DNA from 2 places in the Streptomyces lydicamycinicus genome. Region 1 is predicted to be linked to the other one. Evidence: riboswitches for the same ligand, from Rfam matches in the RefSeq annotation. Region 1 holds a riboswitch; the other holds the start of a gene.
The links. Region 1 has a riboswitch for cyclic di-AMP ahead of TU31_RS09170 (M23 family metallopeptidase). Riboswitches for the same ligand answer to the same signal wherever they lie in the genome.
Positions count from the first base shown of each region.

Region 1 (7,626 bases):
GCGACAATACTTCAAGGTCGTCGAAAAGGTGAATCCGAAGATCTTCGTCATCGAAAACGTTGACCGATTCAGCACGTCGCAAGAATTCGAGAACCTTCGCGCAGAGTTCAAAGAAGCCGGCTACGAGATCTGCGAGGAACTGCTCAACGCCGCGGATTTCGGTGTCGCCCAGGCACGCAAGCGCACCATTATCATCGGCACCCGGACCGACCACCCGATGGTCGAGCACCCGTCGGCAACACACGGGCGCCCGGAGCAGCCGCAGATTCCTGAGCCTCGAACGGAGAAGAATACGCAGCTCAGCTTCGCCACTCCTGCGACTCCGGGCGAAGGCAGTAGGGCCAATGACTGGGTTACGCTCGCCGAATGCCTAAAACACGTCACACCGCGCGTAACAGGCACCGACCTCCCCATTGTGACTGCTCACGACACCCCCGCACTGGTGCGCATCTCACGCAAAGTCAAGGAGACCGGGCACCTGAATCAGGCCTTCATCGATCGCATCCGGAATCAGATGCCCGGTCCCTTCCGAACGTCGCAGCTACACATCGGGCGAAATCCGACAGAATTGTCGCTGGCTCGCTACAGGGCCATTCCCCCAGGCGGCAATCGACATGACCTGGTAAATGCTTCGAAGGTCGGTGGGAAGTTGCTCTCGACAGAGAGTTGGATGAACCACCACTCCGGCTCGGGCGATGTCATGGGACGCCTTGTCTGGGAAAAGCCCTCGGTCACCATCAGGACGGAGTTCTTCAAGCCGGAGAAGGGACGTTATCTCCACCCCGATGAGCACCGGCCCATCACACACCTCGAAGCAGCACTGATCCAGGGCTTCCCTCAGCACTTCCGTTGGTTCGGCAGCAAGTCACAGATCGCTCGTCAGATCGGCAACGCGGTTCCCGTCGAGCTGGCCACGGCCATAGCCAAGGTCATCCGACAGGCATTGCGCGGGGGGCAGGAATGACTCCGAGCACGCCGCCCGGACAGCAAACGCTCGTGCTTGTTCAACTGCCGGGCACGACGTCGACTCTGCGGCACAAGTCGTGCCCGCCCTTCTCCATGCCTGCCGGCACCACTGCACTTTTTCCCTTGCGACGCCCTCAGTTCGGCCTTGAGCCACTCAGGGGGAGCTACCCGAACAGCGCAACCGGAGAATGTCGCCGCAAGCGTTCGAGGAAGCCCGCCAGGGTCTCCCTGTAGGGCGACGACGGAGGGCCGGCACCGGCAACCTGTGCGTAGGCTCGGAGAAGTCGTCCCTGATGAGGAGGTTGTACTGATGGCCCGGATTCCCACAGCAGTGGTTGCAGCAAGTGGCCTGGTAGGTGGCTACGGTGTGGCTCGCTGGAGCAAGAAGCGGCCGCTCGGGGGTATGGCGCTGGCGGCGGCCGGGGCCGTTGCGGCCAAGGAGTGGGAGCGACAGGCCGGAGGGGCAACAGCTGCGGCATTGTGCGGAATGTATGTCGCCGCGTTTGCCGGGTCGCATCCGTTGGCGAAGAAGATCGGGGCGTGGCCTTCGGTGTTCGCGGTGGCGGGTGGGATGGCACTCGCTTCGTGGGTGGCGGTGGACCATCGGCGGTGCGACGGCACCACGTGACAGCGAAACGTCACGACCGCACGCCATGACGCCGACAGGTGGGGTGGGACGCAAGGTTCCAACGCCACCACCCCACAACCTTGTTGAAGGCCCGATTACATCAGGCCGAAGCCTCATCCAGCAGCTTGAGTTCGTCCTCCGTCAGGGTCACATCGCCCACCGCCAGTAGTGCCGGGAGCTGTTCCACCGTGCGGGCGCTCGCGATCGGTGCTGCGACGGTGGGCTGGGCGGTGAGCCAGGCGAGGGCGATGGTGGCGGGTTCGGCGCGGTGGGCGGTGGCGACGGTGTCGAGGGCCTGGAGGACGCGGCGGCCGCGGTCGGTGTCCACGTACTTGGCGGCGCCTCCCGAGCGGGCGCTGTCGACATGGGTCCCCGGGCGGTACTTGCCGGTCAGGAAGCCGGAGGCGAGGGCGTAGTACGGCACGGCGGCCAGGTCGTGGCGGGCGGCGACCTCGGCGAGTTCGCCCTCGTAGGTGTCGCGGGAGACCAGGTTGTAGTGGGGCTGGAGGGCGACATAGCGGGCCAGGCCCTCGCGGGCCGAGCAGGCCAGGGACTCCTCCAGGCGCTGCGCCGAGATGTTGGAGGCGGCGATCTCGCGGACCTTGCCGGCCCGGACGAGGTCGTCGAGGGCGGTGAGGAACTCCGGGACCTCGACCGACTCGTCGTCGTAGTGGGTGTAGTAGAGGTCGATGTAGTCGGTGCGCAGACGGGTCAGCGAGGCGTCGACCGCGGACTTGATGGTGGCGGGGGACAGGCCCTTGTAACCGGGGAGGGCGCCGACCTTGGTGGCGATGACGACCTCGGAGCGATTGCCGCGGGAGGCCAGCCAGTTGCCGATGACGGTCTCGGATTCGCCGCCCTCGTTGCCGGGGACCCAGTACGAGTAGGCGTCGGCGGTGTCGATGAAATTGCCGCCGCCCGCCACATACGCGTCGAGCACGGCGAAGGACGTCGCTTCGTCGGCCGTCCAGCCGAAGACATTGCCCCCGAGGGACAGCGGGGAGACGGAGAGCGAGCCGAGGGGCCTGCGGCCGAGGGGGCTTCGGGGGCCGGGATTGCCTGCGATGTCTGGAGCGCTGTGTGCGGCGGTCATACGTTGTTGCAGCGTCGGGGGAAGAGGAGTTATTCCGTCCTCTTCCCCCGGTGCGCGTACAGGCAACTCCCGTCAGATGCACACCGATTGAGGTCGGTGTTCAGGCACCCATGTCGCCGCTCATGCGTTGAGGCCGTCGATCATGCGCCCATGTAGCCGCTCATACGTTGAGGCCATCGGCCATGCACGGTCCCCGTCGGTCACGCACACACGCCGTCCGTCACACGCTGAGCCCATGATCGCGCAGCCACGGCATCGGGTCGATCGGGTCGCCGGCGTCGGGGCGCACCTCCAGGTGGAGGTGGGGGCCGGTGACGTTGCCGGTGGCGCCGACGCGGCCGATGACGTCGCCGGTGTTGACCTTGCCGGAGGTCTTCACCATCGAGGACAGGTGGCAGAACCAGAGTTCGGTGCCGTCGTCGAGGGTGAGGACGATGCGGTAGCCGTAAGAGCCCGCCCAGCCGGCCTGGGTGATGGTGCCGGAGTGCACCGCCTTGACGGGGGTGCCGGTCGGCGCGGCGAAGTCCTGTCCGGTGTGGTCGGCGGCCCAGCGGTCGCCGGCCTGGCCGAAGCTGGCGGTGAGCGTGTAGGAGGACACGGGGGCGATGAAGCTCTTCGCCAGTTCGGCGAGGCGCTCGGCCTCCGCCTTCCGCCGGGCCGCTTCCTCCGCCTTGCGCTTGGCCTCCATCTCGGCCGCCTTCTTGGCTGCTGCGGCCTTTTCGGCCGACTTCTGGTGGGCGGCGGCTTCCGTTGCGGCCTGCTGGACAGCGGCCTTTTCGGCGGCGTCGCGGGCCTCCTGCTCGGCGCTGCCCTGCTGCGCGTCGGCCTGCTGGAGGATGCGGCTGCGCAGCGCCTCACCGGCGCCCGCGGCGTTACCCGTGTCCGCGCCCGTCCGCGTGGAAGCGACAGTGGCCGCGCCGTCGGCGGGAGCCGAGGCGGCGTCGGTGGCCGCGGAGTCCTCGTCGGATATCAGCTCGCCGATGCCGGGAAGCTCCTTGGCGTCCGGCAGCTTCTCGGAGAGGTCGTCGGCCATGCCGCCGATGTCGGGCATCGAGATCGGCACCGGCGGACGGTCCTCGGCCGAGGCCATTCCGCTCGCACCGACCGCCGCGATGACTCCGACACCCAGGACGGTGCCGCTGCGGGCGAATCCACCGCCGCGCTGCTTGGCGACGCGGTGCTTGCCTCGAACGGAACGGGTGGATTCCTCGGTGGGATTCCATTCCTCCCACGGTCCGTCGCCGTCATCGACGCCGGGGCCGGCGAAGGCACCTCGGTCATCGAGCGCGTAGGCGGTCGGGTCCTCGGGGGTAGGCCTGTTGGACGCCACGGGGGCGCACTCCTTTCCTTCCTTCTCGCCTACCGGGTTAGCTGACGGGTTCGGAGCAGGAAGGTCTCCTACGGACGCCCGCTGGCGGAGGGCGTCCGATTCACCCCAAGGAAGTGGTTCCCCGGTTCCCTTGGTGCAGTTCGAAGTGCTTGGGGGTGCGTGAAAAGCGCGTGCGGGATTCGGCGTCGGCGCGCGGTGCCGCCTCGGGCGACGGCTGGGACGACCGCGCTGCGTTATCGGACAGTAATAGAGACGGCGACCGAATTCCAAGCGTTCCCACGAATCCGTATGCGCTCCGCACGAGCTGCCGCGCGGTCTTTTCGGCCAGCAGGGCAGCAATCCGGGCGAGTTGGCCCGCCACCCCTAAACGATCTCGCGCGGATTGTGTGCCAGTCGTTATGCGCAGGGGTGCCCCTCAGCTACGGAGGGTGAGAGCAGTAACGTCGGATCATGGTCGTCAACGTCGGGAACACCGGGAACGCCGGACGGGCTGCCGGTTACGCGTGGGGAGTGGCGGAGCGGTACCGGGAGTTCTCCTGGCGGGAGGCGCGCGGCCGGTCCGACGCGCACGAGGAGCTGAGCGCGCGGATCAGCCAGGACCCGGAGTTCTGCGATCTGCTGTCCGGTTCGCTGCCCGCCGGCAGCAAACAGCAGCCGGACCTCCTGCTCGCCGCCGTCCGCTATCTCGACGGCCCGCACGCCGAAATGGGCCCGCGCGGTGCGGCCGCGTACGGGCGCTGGCGCGAGTGGACGATCCGGCACTGGGACGAGGTGCGCGCGGTGATCATGCAGCGCGCCACCCAGACCAACGAACCGGCCCGCTGCGCCACCCTGCTGCCGCTGCTCGCCCGTCTGCCGCAGCCGCTGGCGCTGCTGGAGGCCGGCACGTCGGCGGGGCTGTGTCTGCACCCCGACCGCTATCGCTATCGGTACGAGGCCGCAGGCGAGGACGGGCCGCGCCGCCGGGCCGAGCTGGGGGCGCCGGAGAGCCCGCTGGTGTTCACCTGCCGTACGGGAGGGGCGGCCGACGAGCTGCCCGAACGGCTGCCGCAGATCGTCTGGCGGGCCGGCATCGACCTCGACCCGCTCGATCCGGTCGACGAACCGGACGATCTGCGCTGGCTCCAGGCGCTCGTATGGCCGGGTGACGGGGAGCGTGCGGCACGGCTGTCCGCGGCCGTTGACACGGTGCGGCCGGCGCCGCGGCCGCGGATGGTACGCGGCGACCTGATCGACGAGCTGCCCGCGCTCGCCGCCGAGGCACCGCCCGAGGCGACGCTGGTCATCTTCCACAGCGCCGTGCTGCCCTATCTCCCGCCCGCCCGCCGCGAGGAGTTCGCCCGTCTCGTACGGTCGCTGCTCGCCGGGCGGCCCGGCGGCGGCCACTGGATCTCCAACGAGCACCACTCCGTGCTGCCGTGGATCACCGACTCCGCACCCCACTCGCCCCGCCCGGACGACGCCCTGCACCTGACCCTCGCGCTCGACGGACACCCGGTCGCGCTCACCGGCCCGCATGGCCAGAGCCTGCACAGCCTCTCCGGCGCGAGGGGCACGCCGGGGCGCTGAGCGGGGCCGGGGGGCGGATGCGCTCCCCGGCTCCCGTACGGCCCGCCGTACGCCCGCCCGTCCCCCCTACGCGGGTCCCGCCCCCATAGGCCCCCGCCCGCCAAGCCCTCCTACGGGCCACCGCCTACACCCCCATAGGCCGCTGCACCGCCAGCAGTGCCATGTCGTCGGCCGACGCACCGCCCGTATGCCGTGCCACATCCTCAACCACGGTGTCCACGAGGACGTCCGGGCCGGGGAACCGGCAGCCGCGCAGTTTGCCCGACGGGTTGTAGTAGCGGCCGAGCAGGTCCCGGGCACCGGTCACACCGTCGGTGAAGAAGAGCAGCAGGGCCCCGGCCGGGAAGAACGTCTCGTCCGGCCGGTCCGGCCGGTGTGCCATCTCGCCCAGCCCGAGGGGCGGCGCCGGTGCCCCCGGCAGCAGCTCGCGCAGCCCGCCGTCCGGGGTGAGCAGCAGCGGCGAGGGGTGGCCCCGGTTGAGCACACGCAGCACGGACGGCCCGTTGGCGGGGATCTCGGCCAGGACGGCAGTGGTGAAGCCCTCGGTCTGCTCCACCCCGTCGCGCCGCCCGCCCTCCCGCCGCAGCGCCCGCTCCAGCCGGCCCGCCACCGCCTCCAGGGTGCGCTCCTGTTCCGCCGCCTCACGGAAGGCGCCGATGACGATCACCGCGGTCCGCACCGCGTCCAGCCCCTTGCCCCGTACGTCCCCGACGAGCAGCCGTACGCCGTGCGGGGTCTCCTGCACCGCATAGAGGTCGCCACCGCTCCGGTCCGCCGCCCGCGCGCCCACATAGCGGGCGGCGATGGCGAGCCCGGCGAGCCGTTCGGGCGGCGTGGGCAGGACGGCGCGCTGGGCGGCCGCCGAGACGTCCCGTAGGGAGGCCGGGCGGACGTCGGCGCTCCGGACGAGCCGGTTGATGCCGAGGGCCGACAGGGCGACGGCAAGGACCATGGCGACCTCCGTCGCCGACTCGCCGTGGTCCTGTGCGGCGCCGCCGCGATAGAGGACGACCCAGATCTCGCCGAACACGGCGGCCAGGGCCGTGAGAGCGGTGCCGCGCAGGGCGAAGAGCGGCGCGGCGACCAGCGGGGCGGCCGAGAAGAAGGGGGCGGCGGTGTAGCCGGCGGGCGTCCCCACACCGAAGGCGACGCCGCCGACGATCAGGAGGACGGGAAGCCGGCGCACCAGCAGCCGGCCGGACCACACCAGCCGGGCACGGCGCTCCCCGCTGCCCTCGGGGGGCGCCTCACCTCGGAGCATCCGCACCGGTCTCGCCCCACTCCCGCCCGTCCGTACGGGACCGCCGTGCCGGTCGCCTCGACGTCCCCAGGCTTGCCGGTACGGGCCGGGACGGCGACTCGTCGGGGGCCGGACGGGTCACGGGCCCGTCCGGGGAGGCAGCGCGCGGGCGGCGAACGAAGCCCGGGAGGAAGCCGGGGCCGCCGCGCCCGCCTCCAAGCGCGCCCCGCTCAAGGGCACTTGAAGCCCGCCAGGCGCCCCGCTCACGCCCGAGGGCCCGGACCACACACGGTCCGGGCCCTCGGGGCACTGCATCCGCCGGACGGTCTTCCCGTCCCGCTTCTGGTGGGCCATCAGGGGCTCGAACCCTGAACCAATGGATTAAAAGACCCGACGAACCGGGGACCGACGGTCCCAGGTAGTCCACCGGAGTCCAGTTCTCCCTGGTCACAGCACCTACGGCTGACGCCAGGTCCAGCGCCGGACCGGCCTGTGTCACGCCGTCCGCTCACGCATCGCTCACGCATCGCGGACGGCTGACCAGGCATTCGGCGCAGCGCCTTACGCGTAGGTATCGCAAGTCAGGCAGCGACGGGTCGCCACTCGCCCGGTGTTGCCCTCGGTGGCTCGCAGCGGCTGCGACTCCGATATGCGGGACCAGGCATCTGGATCGAGGCCGGCCACCCAGCCGAACTTCGGCCCAGCGATTTCGCTGTCGGAGAGGTGGTTGCAGCCGGGCAGGTGGGCGTTCCCCGCGGGCGACACGATGATGGCGTGGGGCAGCTGCCCGTGGCGGCTGG
Region 1 covers NZ_BBNO01000002.1:837,527-845,152, reverse strand. The annotation lists gene TU31_RS09185 (DNA cytosine methyltransferase) at 1-964, shown strand, start outside; gene TU31_RS39625 (hypothetical protein) at 1,277-1,594, shown strand; gene TU31_RS09175 (aldo/keto reductase) at 1,695-2,687, opposite strand; gene TU31_RS09170 (M23 family metallopeptidase) at 2,908-4,017, opposite strand; cyclic di-AMP (ydaO/yuaA leader) riboswitch at 4,029-4,183, opposite strand; gene TU31_RS09165 (DUF2332 domain-containing protein) at 4,468-5,586, shown strand; gene TU31_RS09160 (PP2C family protein-serine/threonine phosphatase) at 5,711-6,847, opposite strand.

Region 2 (7,626 bases), on a different contig from region 1:
GGTGTTCGCCGAAGTGGAGGGCCGTACGGTCTTCGTCTCGGTGCGCGACCGCGGCCCCGGATTCGACCTGGACGCGGTCCCCGCGGACCGGATGGGCGTACGGGAGTCCATCATCGGCCGTATGGAGCGCCACGGCGGCACCGCCCGGCTGCGGTCCGCCCCCGAGGGCGGCACGGTCGTCGAGCTGGAAATCGAGCGCGCGGCGACGGAGTCCGAGATATGACCGGCCCCGGTGAGGGGCGGCCGGAGGCGACAGGGCGCGCCGGGGCACGGGATGATGGCGGGGCAGACACCGAGGGACGGGCGGAAGAGATGAGCAGCGAGGACGCACAGCAGGACGGGACCGGCGGGGCGGCCGAGGGCCGGACCGTACGGGTCGTGCTGGTCGACGACCACCGGATGTTCCGTACGGGCGTCCAGGCCGAGATCGGCGAGACCGGGCGCACCGGCGTCGAGGTCGTCGGCGAGGCCGCCGACGTCGACCAGGCGCTCACGGTCATCACGGCCACCCGCCCCGAGGTCGTCCTCCTGGATGTCCACCTCCCCGGGGGCGGCGGCGTCGAGGTGCTGCGCCGCAGCGCCACGATGATGAGCGACGCCGAGCGCCCGGTCCGCTTCCTGGCGCTCTCCGTCTCCGACGCGGCCGAGGACGTCATCGGCGTCATCCGGGGCGGCGCCCGCGGCTATGTCACCAAGACGATCACGGGCACGGACCTGGTCGACGCGATCTTCCGGGTCGCCGACGGCGATGCGGTCTTCTCCCCGCGGCTGGCCGGCTTCGTGCTGGACGCCTTCGCCTCGTCGGACGCCCCGCCGATCGACGAGGACCTCGACCGCCTCACCCAGCGCGAGCGGGAGGTGCTGCGGCTGATCGCCCGCGGCTATGCCTACAAGGAGATCGCCAAGCAGCTGTTCATCTCCGTGAAGACCGTCGAGTCCCATGTCTCCGCGGTGCTGCGCAAGCTCCAGCTCTCCAACCGCCATGAGCTGACCCGGTGGGCCGCGGCCCGGCGGCTGGTCTGAGCTGCGGAACCGGCACGGGGCGGGCGCACCCGCAGCTTCATGACGAGGGGGTAACAAAGCACCACAGAAGGGCAACCAGGACCCCGCGGATCACCATCTAAGGGCGCGGAGAGGCTCACTGCCGAAGGCGGGGCCGGAACCATCCCCACGTCCTTCGCGTAGTTTGTCCTGGAAGCGAGATCCCGATGAGCCTGACGGGCACGCCCTTCTTCCTCACCTCGCTCATGCTGCTGATCGTTGCCGTCGTGCTGCCCTTCGCCCTCTGGGGCCGAATAGCCGGGCCGCCCCTGGTGCGCGGTCTCGCCCGGCTGCTGATGCTGCTGTTCGCCCAGGTCACGGCCATCACCGTGGTCTTCGTCCTGGTCAACAACGCCAACAGCCTCTACGACACCTGGGGCGATCTGCTCGGCACCGACAGCCATGTCGAGGCGGCCCGCGACCTCGGCCCCGACGGCATGGGCGGCCGGCAGGTCGCGCATGAGCCCAAGCAGATCCAGCGCTTCCGCCCGGCCGACGACCCCAAGGTGGGCGCCGATGTCCGGATGACCGACCTCCAGGGCAAGATCTCGGGGGTGCGGGGCGAGGTGTACGTCTGGCTGCCGCCGCAGTACAACGACCCCGCCTACCGGAACAAGAAGTTCCCGGTGGTCGAGCTGCTGCCCGGCTACCCGGGCTCGGCGAAGTCCTGGCTGGGCTCGCTGCACGCGGCCCAGCAGCTGATGCCGCTGATGCAGAGCGGTACGGTCAAGCCGGCCATCCTGGTGGCGCCCCGGACCAACCTGCTCCCCGGTGTGGACACCGGATGCGTCAACCTCCCCGGGAAGGTCAACGCCGACAGCTGGCTGACCGTCGACGTCCGCAAGATGATCATTGACAACTTCCGGGCCGGCGACAAGCCGGACTCCTGGGCCCTGGCCGGGTATTCGGCCGGTGCGCACTGCGCCGCCAAGCTCGCGCTGGCCCACCCCGACCGCTACCGTGCCGCGGTCGCCATGTCCGGCTACAACGACCCGGCGCTGGAGCGCGACTCGCTGGCCGGCAAGGACCCCAAGCTGCGCATCGAGTCCAACCCGCTGCACATCCTGAAGACGGCCAACGCGGCCGGCAAGCCGCCGCGTACCGCGCTGTATGTGTCGGGCGCGGCCCGCGACGGCTACCAGTCCGGCCTCGCCCTGCGGCAGTACGCGCAGCTCCCGACGACGGTGAACGTGCAGCTGATCCCGGCGAACGCGGGCGGCCACACCACGGCGGTCTGGGAGCAGCAGGTCCCGCAGATCTTCCGCTGGCTGGGGACACAGCTCAGGGCGTGAGCCCACGGGGACGCCACCGGGCCCCCGCCGCAACCGGGACCGGGGGCGGAAGCGGGGACACGAAGGCCCGAGTCCCTTTCCGTGCGCGGCAGTCGGGCGCCACCGCCGCGCACTCTCCCCGTGGCTACATGGCTACATGGCTACGTGGCTACGTGGCTACGCGGGCCGGGTCGCCGCCGCGAACGGCATCTGGTCGATCGGCGCGATCCGTACCGGCGCCCCCGGATGCGGCGCGTGGATCATCCGGCCGTCCCCGACGTAGATCCCCACATGGCTGATGCCCGAGTAGAAGAACACCAGGTCGCCGGGGGCGAGTTGGGAGCGGGCGACCCGCGGCCCGGAGCTGATCTGGGTGTAGGTCGTACGGGGCAGGGCGACCCCGCCGGCCTTCCACGCGGCCTGGGTCAGCCCGGAGCAGTCGTAGCCGGCGGGCCCCGTCGCGCCCCAGACGTACGGCTTGCCGAGGGCGCTGTAGGCGAAGGAGACGGCGCGGGCGGCGCGGGGGTTGGGCGCCTGCGCCGCGGCGGCCCCCGCCACGCCGGGAAGCCGGCCGAGCACGCCGCCCCCGTGGCCGCCTCCGTGGCCGTCCCCCTGGTCCGTGCGGCCCCCGCGCGTGCTCCGTGCGCCGTCCCGGGCCGTCATCCGCTGCCGCTGCTCCGCGGTCAGCCGGGACAGCAACTGCTCGGCGGCGCCCAGCTTGTGCACCACGGTGACCCGGTGCTTCTTCAGCTGCGCCTCGGTGTCCGCCAGCCGCTCCACGGTGTCCTCGGCCCGCTGCCGGACCTGCCGGACGCTGCCGAGCCGGCGCGCGTAACCGGCCACGGCGGTCGCCTGATGGCTGCCCGTACGCTCCAGCACCGCGGCGCCGTCCAGATAGCGCTGGGGGTCAGCGGACAGCAGCAGCCGCACGGTCGGGTCGACGCCGCCGGAGCGGTACTGGCCGGCGGCCAGGGCGCCCAGTTCGGCGCGGGCGGCGTTCAGCTTCCCGGTCCTGCGGGCGGCCTCGTCCTGGAGCCGGCTCAGCTCCTCGCGTGCGGTGTCGGCGGATTCCTTCGCACCGTTGTAGCTCTGCGTGGCCACCTCTGCCTCCTGGTACAGCGCGTCGACCCGGTCCTTGACCTGGGCGGGGGTGAGCCGGTGTGCGGCCTGGCCGGCGGCGTCGAAATCGGGGGTGAGGGGGGCGCCTGCCGCCTGCGCGAGGCCGAACGTGGGGGCGGCACCGGCCAGCGCCAGGGTGGCGGCCGTACGGGCGGTGCGCGCGCTGCGCGAGCCGCCACCGGTGAGCGAGGCGAGCGGATGCTGCCGGGGCTTGCGGTGCGAGGCCACGGTGGCCGTCACTTCCTTCCCTTCGAGCCGCGGGTCCGGCGACGGTCCGTCACGGGGGCAACGGGCCGCCGCCGCACCTCTCGGCGGGGGCGGCCGACGGAACGCCGGTGGGAGACCGGCGAGGCGGGGAGTCGGCCGCCTGAGGGAGGACGCTAAGCCTGGGTGTTGCGGCAGTGAGTGCGCTTGCCCGGCATTGTTCGCTTTCGACCGCGGCGAGTGCGCGGGTGACCGCGGTGCCATGGCCGTACGGCCGGGACCGGCCTGGCCTGACCGAAGCGGCGATAGTGGGCGCCCTGCCCGAAGGGCCGTGCTATACGGCGGCTACGATCCAGCACTATGGACGTAGTAACCAATATCTTCGTCGGCCTGCACATCATCGGTATCGCCTCCCTGCTGGGCGGCTTTCTGACCCAGATGAAGGCGATGAGCGCGGGTACCGCCCGCTTCGTGCCGGCCATGCTGCACGGCGCACTGACGATGCTGGTCACCGGCATCGTGCTGGTCGGTCTCAATCAGGCCCAGGACCACCCGCTGAACAACCTCAAGCTCGGCATCAAGATGGCCGTCCTGGTGGTGATCCTGGCGCTGGTCTACGTCAAGCGGGACGACGAGACGGTCGACAAGCCGCTCTTCGGCGCGGTCGGCGGCCTGACCGTGGCCAACATCTTCATCGCGGTGCTCTGGACCTGACGAGCGCCCCACCACGGCACACCGCGCGGTCCTCGCCTCCGTATCCGGAGGCGACGGCCGCGCGGTGGTGTGGGGGGTGACCGTGGGGGGTGGTCTGGTGGGGGAGCGGGGCGGGCTCAGCCCGGGCGGACGCTCCCGTATATCGGCATGTAGTAGATCGACTCCTCCCGGACGCTGGCGCCCGGCTTCGGAGCGTGCACCATCTTCCCGTCGCCCATGTACATGCCGACGTGGCTGATGTCGTCATAGAAGAAGACCAGGTCGCCGGGCTGAAGATCCTTGGTGGCCACCCGCTGGCCCACCTTGACCTGGTCCCAGGTCGTCCGCGGCAGATCGACGCCCGCCGCCTTCCATGCTGCCTGGGTCAGCCCCGAGCAGTCGTAGGAAGTGGGCCCGGTCGCGCCCCAGACATACGGCTTGCCGATCTGGGCGCGGGCGAAGGCGAGCGCCTTGGCGCCCTTGCTGGAGGCCGAGTCGTCCGTGGAGCCACCACCGGTGGAGCCCCCGGTCGAGCCACCCGTCGAGCCGTCGCCGTCCTGCTGCCGCTGGCGCTCCCGCTCCTGCTGCTTGCGCGCCTCCTCCGCGGCCCGGCGCTTGGCCGCCGCCTCCTTCTGGCGCTCCAGCTCCGCCAGCCGCGCCTTCTCCTGCGCGGTCAGCCGGGACAGCAGCTGCCGGGCCTCGGCCAGCTTGTCCTGGACGGAGCGCTTGGATTCCTTGAGGGAGGCCTGCGACGCCTGCAACCGCTCCAGGCTGCGGGTCGCCTGGGCGCGCTGCTTGGCGGCCGCCGCCTGCTGCTCCTGGTAGTCGGTGACGGCCTGCTTCTGCCGGCCGGTCAGCCGCTCCATGAGGTGGTTGCGGTCGACGAACTGCTGCGGGTCCTTGGCGAGCATCAGCTGCGCCGTCGGGTTCATGCCACCGGTCCGGTACTGCGCCGAGGCGAAGGTGCCCAGCAGGCGCCGGGACTCGTTCATCTTCTCGGCGCGCTTGGCGGAGGCGTCGAGCAGGTCGTCCACGGTGTCGCGCTGGGTCTCGGCGCGCTCCTTGGCGGCGTTGTATTTCTGGGTGGCCACCTCGGCCTGGTGGTAGAGATCGTCGACCTTCTGTTTGACCTCTTCGACGGTGGGCTTGGGCGCCCTGGGGGCCGCGTCGGCGGACTGCGAGAGCAGCGTGACCGAGGCGAGGGCGGCGGTGGTGAGGCCGGCCGCCGTACGACGGCCGGTGGGTGAGGCGAGAACGCTGGTGCGCGGCTTGCGATGCGACGCCAAGACCGGCAACTCCTTCCGTGGACCGCCTACCGGGTTAGCTGTCGGGTTCGGGCGGTGTCGCTGACGGAAGGCTTGCCCTACGGTCCGGACGTCCACTGGCGACGGCCGTACGGATCGATTCACCCCGGTGGTGCTGGTGGGTCCCCGGCTCCGGGTGCCTGAGGGCAGGGCCGGACTCGGCGTCGGCGGCCCGTGCGAACCTGTCGTCCGCGGGGAGGCGGGCTGCCTGAGCGAGGACGTTAGCCAACTCGTGTGGCTCCTGTGAAGGCTGATGTTCGATATGCCCGAAACCTTTTCGTGACCTGAACGCGATGCGGGGGTTGTTGTGGCAGATGTCGGGTTCGGGTAGACGAAGCGCCCCCCAGCCGACGCCTGGCCGCCGGCCGCCTGACCTGGCACTGCGCGCGGGACCGCCCGGAGACGGCCCGCAATCCGCCACTCCGCGGCGGACTGTCAGTGCGGCGGCCTAGACTCGGTGGGCGATGAGCAGCCTCTTTGACGACAGCTTCCTGGCGGACCTCGGCCCCAAGGGCGAGGAGGAGCACCCCCCGCCCCCCGAGGACGAGCACGGCCCGGCCCCGGAGGAGATCCCCGCCGACCTCTTCGGCGGGAGGTTCGACGCGCCCGTGCCCAGGGAGTCGTATTACCGCGACGGCGCCGCCCGCCCCGTCATCGACCCGGCGACGCTGCTGGAGGGGCTCAACGACGAGCAGAAGGCCGCCGTGGTGCACACCGGCGGCCCGCTGCTGATCGTCGCCGGCGCCGGCTCCGGCAAGACCCGGGTGCTCACCCACCGCATCGCGCATCTGCTCGCCGAGCGGCATGTTCACCCGGGCCAGATCCTCGCGATCACGTTCACCAACAAGGCCGCCGGTGAGATGAAGGAGCGCGTCGAGGAACTGGTCGGCCCGCGCGCGAACGCCATGTGGGTCTCCACCTTCCACAGCGCCTGCGTCCGCATCCTGCGCCGCGAGTCCAAGAAGCTGGGCTTCACCTCGTCCTTCTCGATCTACGACGCCGCCGATTCCAAGCGCCTGATGGCCCTGGTCTGCCGCGATCTGGATCTGGACCCCAAGCGCTACCCGCCCAAGTCCTTCAGCGCGAAGATCTCCAACCTCAAGAACGAGCTCATCGACGAGGAGACCTTCGCCGGGACGGCCGCCGACGGCTTCGAGAAGACGCTGGCCGAGGCGTATGCGATGTACCAGGCACGGCTGCGCGAGGCCAACGCCCTGGACTTCGACGACATCATCATGACGACGGTCAATCTGCTCCAGGCCTTCCCGGACGTCGCCGAGCACTACCGCCGCCGCTTCCGTCATGTCCTCGTCGACGAGTACCAGGACACCAACCACGCCCAGTACACCCTCGTACGCGAACTGGTCGGCCCCGCCGAGACCGCCGCCGAGCTCTGCGTCGTCGGTGACGCCGACCAGTCGATCTACGCCTTCCGCGGCGCCACGATCCGCAACATCCTCCAGTTCGAGGAGGACTACCCGGACGCGACCACGATCCTGCTGGAGCAGAACTACCGCTCGTCGCAGACGATCCTGTCCGCCGCCAACGCCGTCATCGAGCGCAACGAGAACCGCCGCCCCAAGAACCTCTGGACGGACGCCGGCGCCGGGCCCAAGATCACCGGCTATGTCGCCGACACCGAGCACGACGAGGCCCAGTTCGTCGCCGACGAGATCGACCGGCTGACGGACGCCAAGGACGCCAGGGCCGGCGATGTCGCCGTCTTCTACCGCACCAACGCCCAGTCCCGTGTCTTCGAAGAGATCTTCATCCGGGTCGGGCTGCCCTACAAGGTCGTCGGCGGTGTGCGCTTCTACGAGCGCAAGGAGGTCCGCGATGTGCTCGCCTATCTGCGGGTGCTCGCCAACCCCGAGGACACCGTCCCGCTGCGCCGCATCCTCAACGTTCCCAAGCGCGGCATCGGCGACCGCGCCGAGGCGATGATCGACGCCCTGTCCCTCCGCGAGAAGATCACCTTCCCGCAGGCGCTGCGC
Region 2 covers NZ_BBNO01000001.1:244,107-251,732, forward strand. The annotation lists gene TU31_RS01060 (ATP-binding protein) at 1-223, shown strand, start outside; gene TU31_RS01065 (LuxR C-terminal-related transcriptional regulator) at 313-1,023, shown strand; gene TU31_RS01070 (alpha/beta hydrolase) at 1,209-2,333, shown strand; gene TU31_RS01075 (C40 family peptidase) at 2,490-3,671, opposite strand; gene TU31_RS01080 (hypothetical protein) at 3,996-4,349, shown strand; gene TU31_RS01085 (C40 family peptidase) at 4,466-5,614, opposite strand; cyclic di-AMP (ydaO/yuaA leader) riboswitch at 5,622-5,806, opposite strand; gene pcrA (DNA helicase PcrA) at 6,097-7,626, shown strand, end outside.
Region 2: it holds a riboswitch for cyclic di-AMP, as region 1 does, so the genes downstream of both, TU31_RS01085 (C40 family peptidase) here and TU31_RS09170 (M23 family metallopeptidase) in region 1, are expected to answer to the same signal.